3 regions of the Rhodococcus sp. RS1C4 genome follow, and region 3 is predicted to be linked to each of the others. Evidence: predicted binding sites of a transcription regulator. Region 3 holds the regulator's gene; each other region holds the start of a gene.
What was found. The regulator LexA, encoded in region 3, represses DNA repair genes until DNA is damaged. The targets are predictions, from matches to a motif close to CGAACANNTGTTCG.

Region 1 (3,284 bases), on a different contig from region 3:
CGAGAGTCTTTCGGTTGCATTGTGACTGTTCCTGGCGGTGAACTCCGTCGTCGACTCGGGCTCGTCGATGCAGTGACCGTCGGATTGGGCGCCATGATCGGCGCTGGAATCTTCGCGGCGCTGGCTCCCGCCGCTCGGGCTGCGGGATCGGGTTTGCTCGTTGCATTGGCCGTCGCCGCTGTGGTCGCCTATTGCAACGCCACGTCGTCGGCACGGCTTGCCGCGTTGTATCCCTCGTCGGGAGGAACGTACGTATACGGGCGTGAGCGTCTCGGCGAGTTCTGGGGTTACATCGCCGGGTGGGGATTCGTCGTGGGCAAGAGTGCGTCCTGTGCCGCAATGGCATTGACGGTCGGTATGTACGCATGGCCCGAACACGCGCATGCAGTGGCTGCGGCGGCGGTGCTCGGGCTGACCGCCGTCAACTACGTCGGAGTGCAGAAGTCCGCGTGGTTGGCGCGGATCATCGTCGCCGTGGTCGTCACGGTTCTCGTTGTGGTCGTGGTGGCATCGCTGGTCCACTCGCCCGGGCATCCGGTGGAAGTCTCGGCGGCCGATGTCACCACCATAGGTGTACTGCAGGGTGCGGGCCTGTTGTTCTTCGCCTTCGCCGGTTACGCGCGCATCGCAACGTTGGGTGAGGAGGTCCGCGATCCGGCTCGTACCATTCCCCGAGCGATTTCGATCGCGCTCGCCCTGACCTTGGTGCTGTACGCGTCGGTCGCCACAGCGCTGCTGTGGGCGCTGGGCCCGTCGGGGCTCGCGCAAGCAAGCGCACCGATCGCCGACGCGGCCCGCGTCACCGGTCGATCCTGGTTGGTGCCAGTGGTGAGTGCGACCGCTGCGGTGGCAGCGCTGGGATCGTTGCTCGCCCTCGTACTCGGCGTCTCACGAACCATTTTCGCAATGGCCCGTGACCGGCACCTTCCGCACGTTCTGGCGGCCGTGCACCCACGGTTCGGCGTACCTCACAAGGCAGAGCTGATGGTCGGGGTGGTCGTCGCCGTCACCGCAGCCACCGTCGACATCCGTACCGCGATCGGCTTCTCGTCGTTCGCAGTGCTCTGCTACTACGCCGTGACCAATGTGTCGGCGTCGACCTTGTCTCGCGCCGAGGGCCGCCCAGCGCGCCTCGTTCCTGTGATCGGCCTCGTGGGTTGTCTCGTGCTGGCGTTCTCGCTACCTGTGTCATCGGTGGCAGTGGGTGCAAGCGTACTCGCAGCGGGTGCCGCCGTCTACGCGCTCAGGAAGCGCCGATCACACGACGACTAGTCGGAAGCTGTACCGGCAGAACGCATCGCGCCGGCAAGAATGACGGGCGGATTCGCACTGATGTTCGAAAGCTTGTCGGTGGCACCGGATAGTCTTCTCACATGCTTTCAGGGGGAGATTCAGAAGCAATGGCTCAGTCCACGATTGTCACTGACACACAGCCACATTGGCGGTCCTCCGGTGACGGTGTTCCTGTAATCGGCCCCTCGTCCCTGCGCGAGGTCGTCGAGATGATCGAGAAGGGCACGGAGGACGTCGGTCGCATGCAGACAGCCGGGCTTCACAATGCGGATCGACGCGCTCTACTGGTGCGCATGGAAGTGGTTCGTCAAAAGTTGTTCGCGTACAGCCACACCTGGATCGCAGATCTCGTCGACCAGCGAGGCTTGGACGACATCTACGGGTCGGTCCCTGAAGCACTGTCCGTGTTGTTGCGATCCTCCGGAACGCGAGCGGGTCAACGTATCCGCTTGGCCATGGAGTTCGGTGAGCGCACATCCGTCACGGGTGAGCGTTTGGAACCGTTGTCACCGAACACTCTTCGCGGCGCGGAGGACGGGCTGATCAACGAGGAGCATCAACAGATCATCAGAAAGTTCTTCTGGCGTCTGGGATCGAAGGTCGACATCGAGACGCGGGAGAAAGCGGAGGCTCAGCTGGCGGAACTGGCACGCCAGCTCAGCCCCGACCACCTGAAGGCAGCTGCCTCGCGCTTGTACGACCTGATCGACCCCGACGGTGATGACGAAGACCCCGCGCGGGTCGCGGATCGATGCTACGTCCAGTTCGACGAACAAGGAGCTGACGGGTTGTCCCGCGGAAAGATGGTCGTCGACTCCGAACTGCGTGCGTACATCGAGGCCGTATTCGACAAATGGGCGAAACCCGGACAGGCCAATCCAGCAGATCCCCCACCGGTCGTCGACTCACCTGATGACGCGGATGGTTGTGACGATCGACCTGATCAGTCGAGCGTTCCGAAAGACGCCACGGACGACGGCCAGCCCGCCGAGGGCGAACCGGTCGATGAAGAGGCGGCAGCCCGGGCGCGTCGAGATCATCGAGGCAAGGGACGACGGCAGCACGACGCGATGAAGATGGTGTTCCGGCAGATGCTCGCGTCCGGAAAGTTGGGGATGCACAGGGGACTTCCCGTGACAGCCGTGTTGACGATGAGTGTGAAGGATCTCGAAGCCGCTTCGGGCCATGCGGTGACCGCAACCGGGTCCCTGGTGGGGATGCGGGATGCCATTCGGATGGCGTCGCACGCCTATCAGTGCTTGGTCATCTTCGACAACGACGAACGTCCGCTTCAACTTCGGCGCGCCAAGCGATTGGCGTCACCGGACCAACGAATCGTGTTGATAGCAGCCGATCGTGGATGCAGCTTCCCCGGCTGCACCCGCCCTGCAACGTGGAGCCAGGTCCACCACATCGAAGAGTGGGCGGCCGGTGGAAACACCGATATCGAGGACCTTACTTTCGGATGCGATCGGCATCATCCCTTGGTCGGCCCGAAGGACACCGACTGGGCCACGACCAAGGCCGGCCCCGACCACCCCTATCCAGGCCGAACGCTATGGCATTCCCCGACAACGCTCGACCCACTTCGACGTGGGCTACTCAATCACTATCACCACCCCGACGAGTACATCCGACCTATCCCGGAACTCCCCCTGTTCGGTCCCGTCGACTCCACCGATACTGAAACGAGCGACCCCGAAACCAACGACCCAGAACCAGGCAACCCAGGGGCCGCCCGAGAATAGGTCGACGCCCGAGCCCACGGTGGCGGGTGACACGAGCCCACCGTGGGCAGGTAGCAGACCCACAGCGGCACAGAGCTTGACATGTGCCGCCTACAGTCATGCCCTGAGCCCGCTGCCTGTGCCGTACACCGCTGACCGATGCGTCATGATTCGATTCCGAGTTGCGACGACCACTTCGGCCGAGCTCTCAATCGGCGAAATTAACTCGGTCCGACACAGAAGCAACTGGTCTACGGAAATGTG
Region 2 (3,284 bases), on a different contig from region 3:
CGTTCTGAGGCAGTGCGGTGTAGTCGACTTCTCCCAGCGTGACCTTGAGAATCGGCGCTGAGAGCACGAGCAGTGCGGCGACGATGACTACAGCGACGATTCCGGGAGTGCGCATCACCCGGGTGACGACGGCTCCCCAGAACTTCTGTGCGCGCGCGTCGCCGCGGTCGGATGCGCTACGGCTCCAGGTGAGCGAGTTGATGCGATGACCGAGTATCGCGAGCAGGGCAGGAACAGCCGTCAGCGACAGGATTGCCGCGCTGGCGACGGCGGCCATGGCTCCGAATCCGAGCGATTTGACGACCGGTTGCGGAAACACGAGCATTCCCGCGAATGCGCAGATCAGCAGCAGCCCCGAGAAGACGATGGTTCGGCCTGCGGTCAGCACGGTGCGAACTGCGGCGTTCTGCGGGTCGACGCCTGCGCGCATCTCCTCTCGAAATCTACTGACGATGAACAGTCCGTAGTCGATGGCGAGGCCGAGCCCGAGAAGTGAGGCGACGTTGATGGAGAACGAGCTGACCTCGGTGACCACCGTCAGCGCCCGCAGGATTGCCAGTGCGCTGATGACGCTGAGGATACCCACGAACACCGGCACCGCGGCCGCGACCACGCCGCCGAAGATGAAGATCAACAGCACCAGGGTGATGGGGATCGCGATCGCCTCGGATCGCACGAGGTCGCTCTGCAGCGTGGTGCTGAAGGACACTCCTACCACCGATCCGCCGGCGAACTGCGAAGTCACGCCGGGGACGACGAGTTTCGGCGGCAGGTCGCCGAACGTCGAGAACGTGACGCCTGACTTGGGGCCGAGGGTGACGGTCGCGAGCGCCTTGGTGCCGTCGTTGGACAGGAGGAACTGCTTGGCTGCGGCGTTCGCCGTCCAATAGGACGTGACGTTCTCGACGGAGTATTCGTTCTGGAACTCGTCGAGCACGGCTGTGACATCGGGTGCGATGTCGTCGATCGTCTTGCCTTCGGGTGCGGTGTAGATGGCGACGATGTCCGGTGTCGGTTGCCCGAGGCCGGCGACGAGTGTGCTGACTTCGGCGGCCTCGCTTCCCGGGTCGATGAAGCCGCCTTCGCTGAGCTTGGAGAACACGCCGATTCCCCATACCCCGCTGAGGGCCACCGCCACGATGGCGATGGTGAGCACCCAGCGTTTACGGGAAACGACGAACGAAGCCCAACGTGTCACGTTCTCACTCCAGCTCTCTAGTTACATGCGATCGCAGAGCGAGCCTAGTGGCTGGAGACGACACGTTGATTTCTGTCGGTGCCATGCGTTCTAATAGAACACACGTTCGAACGGTGTCTTCCCCTCTGTTCGACCGTGCTGTTCGAGTTCTCGATGAACGAGGGGATGGTCATGGGCTGGAACGATGGTCCACCGACGTGGTCGGAGATGGAGCGGGTGCTGTCGGGGCGTCCTGCGCGGCCGGACAAGCCCGAGATCGTCGGCGACGGCGGGGACAGTCCTGCCTGGTCGCGTAAACGTGCGGCGTACGAAGGGTCGGTCACTTCGGCACCCGTGACAGGAACTCCGTATGCGGAGTTGCATGCGCATTCCGCGTTCAGTTTCCTCGACGGGGCGAGCCAGCCGGAAACGATGGTGGAGGAGGCCGCGAGGCTCGGGCTGGAGTCGATCGCCCTCACCGATCACGACGGTCTCTACGGGGTCGTGAGGTTCGCCGAGGCCGCCAAGGCGCTGGGTGTGGGGACTGTCTTCGGTGCCGAACTGTCGCTGGGAACGGACAAGTCGCGGGCAGGTGAGCTCGACCCGGACGGTACGCATCTTCTCGTGCTCGCTCGCGGCCAGGAGGGGTATCGCAGACTGTCGAGGGAGATCGCGGCGGCGCATCTGGCCGGTGGCGTCAAGGGAAAGCCTCGGTACGACTTCGACGCGTTGTCCGATGCCGCGGGTGGGCATTGGCAGATCCTCACCGGGTGCAGAAAGGGGCACGTGCGGCGTGCCCTGCGCGACGGCGGGCGGGACGCGATGGATGCTGCCGTCCGGGACCTGGTCGACAGATTCGGCGCCGACCGTGTCACCGTCGAGCTCACTCATCACGGATTGCCGGAGGACGACGAGCGCAACGACGCGCTGTTCGACGCCGCCGCCCGCTTCCGCCTTCCGGTGATCGCCACGACTGCGGCCCATTACGCGACGCCGGAGAACCGCCGTCTTGCCATGGCGATGGCTGCGGTGCGCGCCAGAAGCAGCTTGGACGAGGCATCGGGATGGCTCGCACCGACCGGTGGTACCCATCTTCGGTCCGGTGCGGAGATGGCTGCGCTGTTCCGACATCATCCCGGCGTGGTCGACGCCGCAGCCCGGCTCGGTCGTGAGTGTGCGTTCGATCTTCACTTGATCGCGCCGAAGCTTCCGCCGTTCGATGTGCCTCCCGGACATACCGAGATCAGTCACCTGCGTGATCTCGCGCTGCGTGGTGCACGCCTCAGGTACGGCTCGCCGACGGAACATCCTGCGGCGCACGCTCAGATCGAGTACGAACTGGACATCATCGAGCGGTTGGGTTTTCCCGGGTACTTTCTCGTCGTCCACGACATCGTGAAATTCTGCAAGGACAACGACATTCTGTGCCAGGGGCGGGGTTCGGCAGCGAACTCCGCCGTCTGTTATGCCATCGGCATCACCAACGTGGACCCTGTTGCCAACAAGCTGCTCTTCGAGCGATTCCTCGCGCCCGAGCGGGACGGTCCACCCGATATCGACGTCGACATCGAATCGGACAGGCGTGAGGAAGCTATTCAGCACGTCTACTCCAAGTACGGGCGCACGTATGCCGCGCAGGTCGCGAACGTGATCACCTATCGAGGTAAATCCTCGGTGCGTGACATGGCTCGCGCGTTGGGATTCTCTCAGGGGCAACAGGATGCGTGGAGCAAGCAGGTCACCCGTTGGTCCAACATCGGTGACCAGGAGGGAAGCGACATACCTGCTCCGGTACTGGATCTGGCGCGGCAGATCGAAGGGTTTCCGCGTCATCTCGGTATTCACTCGGGCGGCATGGTGATCTGCGATCGCCCCATTGCGGACGTGTGTCCGGTGGAGTGGGCGACGATGGCCGACCGCAGTGTTCTCCAGTGGGACAAGGACGATTGCGCTGCGGTGGGTTTGGTCAAGTTCGACATGCTGGGACTCGGGATGTTGTCGGCCCTGCATTACATGATCGATCTGATCGACGAGCACAAAGGCATCCGGATCGACCTCGCGGACATCGATCTGAGCGAGAAGGCTGTCTACGACATGCTGCAGCGAG
Region 3 (3,284 bases):
ACGGCGTCATCGGCGGCGCCACGCTCGTCCTCTACGGACTCATCGGCCTACTGGGAGTCCGGATCTGGTCCGACAACAAGGTCGACTTCACCGACCCGGTCAACCTCACCGTCGTCGCGGCCGCACTGGTCGCGGGAATCGGCGATTTGACCTTGACCATCGGATCGGTCGCCCTCGGCGGCATCGCATGGGGCTCGGTGGGCATCCTCGTCGGCTATCCGGCTCTGCGCGCACTCAGCCGGCTCGCTACCCGCTAGTTCGGTCACCGATCCTGCGCGGCTCGGTCATCGACCGAGGTCGGGCGCGGTCGTAGTGTCGAGGGAACGCACGACAAGTGTCACCCTCGAAGGAGTAACCCGTGGACCGCACCCTGTTCGAACCCGAGCACGACCTCTTCCGCGAGTCGTACCGCAAGTTCCTGGACCAGCACGTCGCCCCCAACCATGCGCGCTGGGAAGAGCAGAACATCGTCGACCGTGACGTCTGGGTGGAAGCTGGCAAGCAAGGCTTCCTGGGAACGGCAGCGCCCGAGGAGTTCGGCGGCGGCGGGGTCAAGGACTTCCGGTACAACGCCATCGTCACCGAGGAAACCACCCGCGGCGGATACAGCGGAATCGGGTTCACCCTGCACAACGACGTCGTCGCGCCCTACTTGATCGAGCTCACCAACGACGAGCAGAAACAGCGCTGGCTCCCCGGATTCTGCTCAGGCGAACTCATCACCGCGATCGCCATGACCGAGCCCGGTACCGGCAGTGATCTGCAGGGAATCAAGACCCGCGCAGTTCGCGACGGGGACGAGTGGGTCCTGAACGGATCCAAGACCTTCATCACCAACGGCATCAACGCCGACCTCGTCATCGTCGTCGCGTGTACCGACCCGGAGAAGGGTGCGCAGGGCTTCAGCCTGCTGGTCGTCGAACGCGACATGCCAGGCTTCGAACGCGGACGCAACCTCGACAAGATCGGCATGAAAGCCCAGGACACCGCCGAGCTCAGCTTCACCGACGTTCGAGTCCCCGCAGCCAACCTCCTCGGCGAAGAAGGCATGGGCTTCATCTACCTGATGCAGAACCTGCCGCAGGAGCGCCTGTCGATCGCCGTCGTCGCAGCCGCAGCCATGGAATCCGCGCTGGACATGACCATCCAGTACTGCCGGGACCGCAAAGCGTTCGGCAAGTCCATCGGCAAATTCCAGAACACCCGCTTCGTGCTCGCCGAACTGGCCACGGAAACGACCGCGACACGCATCATGGTCGACAAGTTCATCGAACTCCTCAACGCCGGCACGCTCACCGTGCAGGAAGCCGCCATGGCGAAATGGTGGACAACCGAGAACCAGGTCAAGCTGATCGACAGATGCCTACAGCTGCACGGCGGCTACGGATACATGAAGGAATACCCGATCGCCAAGGCCTACATGGATTCTCGTGTGCAGACCATCTACGGTGGCACCACGGAAATCATGAAGGAGATCATCGGCCGAGGACTGGACCTCTGACCCCGTCGTAACCCCGAGAGCGCGCCGCCGCACCCCCCCTGAACGGAGCGAACGTGACGTTCGGTCACATCAAGTGACCGAACGTCACGTTCGCTCCATGTCGGTACCGGGTGGTGGAACGAGCGCTGTTCAGAGCTTGCGCATCACGGTGACGACCTTGCCCAGGATCGCTGCGTCGTTGCCGGGGATGGGCTCGAACAAGGGGTTGTGCGGCATCAACCAGACATCACCCTTGGTTCGTTTGAACGTCTTGACGGTTGCTTCGCCCTCGATCATGGCCGCGACGATGTCGCCGTTGTCCGCGACGCTCTGCTGACGCACGACAACCCAGTCTCCGTCGCAGATCGCGGCATCGATCATGGATTCGCCGACGACTTTCAGCAGGAACAGGGACCCCTGGCCCACCAGTTCGCGGGGGAGCGGGAACACGTCTTCGACGGCTTCCTCGGCGAGGATGGGTCCACCCGCGGCGATTCGTCCGAGAACGGGTACGAAAGTCGGCGTGGGCAGCTGGTCCTCGGACGGAGCAGAACCGTCGGCGACTGCAGCCGCGTGATCCGCTTGCACCTCGTCGAGCCCCCGCACATCGACGGCCCGAGGACGATTGGCGTCTCGGCGGAGGAAGCCCTTGCGCTCGAGCGTGCGCAGCTGGTGTGCCACGGACGATGTGGACGTGAGCCCGACGGCATCGCCGATCTCGCGGATGCTCGGTGGATATCCCCGCTCGGTGACCGACGCCCGGATCACCTCGAGCACCTTGCGCTGACGCTCGGTGAGTCCGGCGTTGATATCCGTTCCCTCGCCCTCGAACGCCTTCGCCGTCGGCACGGCAGCAGGCTTGCCCGCCGCAGCCTTGCCGGCCGCACTTTTCGTCGCCGCGGTTTTCGGCGCAGCGGGCTTCCCAGCAGTCTTACCGTTCGACCCCGTGCCATTCGACCCCGTGCCATTCGACCCAGTAGAGGTCTCGTCTTTCATTCGTGCGTCCTCCTGCGTGATGCGTGCGTGTGCCGGAACTCGAACGTGCTCGAAGACCAGAACGCGTGGGATGGATGTGACGTGTGGTTTCTGACACGAACTTAGCCCGTAATCGCTGTTGGATCAAACATCTGTTCGATCCGTGTCGCGTTTTCTACTGACTTTGTCGGAGGTGCGTGATAGAACTTTCGAACAAGCGTTCATCGAACGCCTGATCGAATAGCGTTCGAATCCACGTCTCGTTCGACACCGGAGGTTCCGATGAGCATCACCACCGAGCGGCCCGTCCGTACGGAGCAGCACCAGCAGACTCGCCGTGCTGTCAGTACCCGTCAGACTGCGTCGCAGCGTCGTGCGGCGATGCAACGTCGGCGTCGTGTCGGCGCGTCCGCGGTGCGCGGCGGCCAGCACGACCGGCGGGCCGAGGGGTGCGCGGACCAGGCGCATCGTAGCCAGCGCATCACCGTGCTCGGCGCGGTGGCGGGAGTGGTGGGGACCGCACTGGTGCTGTTGGCGCTCGTCGGAATGGCGAACCTGCGCGCATCGTCGCTCGAATCGGTTTCTGCGCCCTCTGTTGCCACGGTCCAGGTCCAGAGCGACACGGTATCGGGCGACACGGTCTCGAACGGCACGGTCGTCAGCAGCACAGTAGGTCCGTAGCGCTGTGTTGTGTCTGCCTCGTCTGTCAGGGGACGGAGCCGGTTCGGTTCCGCTCCGAGTATCCTCGAAGCCTGCGCCTCCTGTGTGCCGTTCGGGGGTGCGTGACGGCTACGACGGAGGCTCAACCATGCATTGCCCGTTCTGCAGG

Region 1: a site for LexA is predicted at 1,326-1,339, ahead of CH289_RS05410 (HNH endonuclease signature motif containing protein). Genes of this name have one in related genera too.
Region 2: a site for LexA is predicted at 1,294-1,307, ahead of CH289_RS00140 (error-prone DNA polymerase). Genes of this name have one in related genera too.

What each region holds. Positions count from the first base shown of each region.
Region 1 is NZ_NOXZ01000014.1:33,077-36,360, forward strand. Features, by position in the region: gene CH289_RS05405 (APC family permease) at 19-1,272, shown strand; gene CH289_RS05410 (HNH endonuclease signature motif containing protein) at 1,503-3,041, shown strand; gene CH289_RS05415 (hypothetical protein) at 3,229-3,284, opposite strand, start outside.
Region 2 is NZ_NOXZ01000003.1:4,566-7,849, reverse strand. Features, by position in the region: gene CH289_RS00145 (MMPL family transporter) at 1-1,198, opposite strand, end outside; gene CH289_RS00140 (error-prone DNA polymerase) at 1,370-3,284, shown strand, end outside.
Region 3 is NZ_NOXZ01000047.1:45,392-48,675, reverse strand. Features, by position in the region: gene CH289_RS23780 (uracil-xanthine permease family protein) at 1-257, shown strand, start outside; gene CH289_RS23775 (acyl-CoA dehydrogenase family protein) at 359-1,501, shown strand; gene lexA (transcriptional repressor LexA) at 1,631-2,329, opposite strand; gene CH289_RS23765 (hypothetical protein) at 2,738-3,136, shown strand; gene nrdR (transcriptional regulator NrdR) at 3,264-3,284, shown strand, end outside.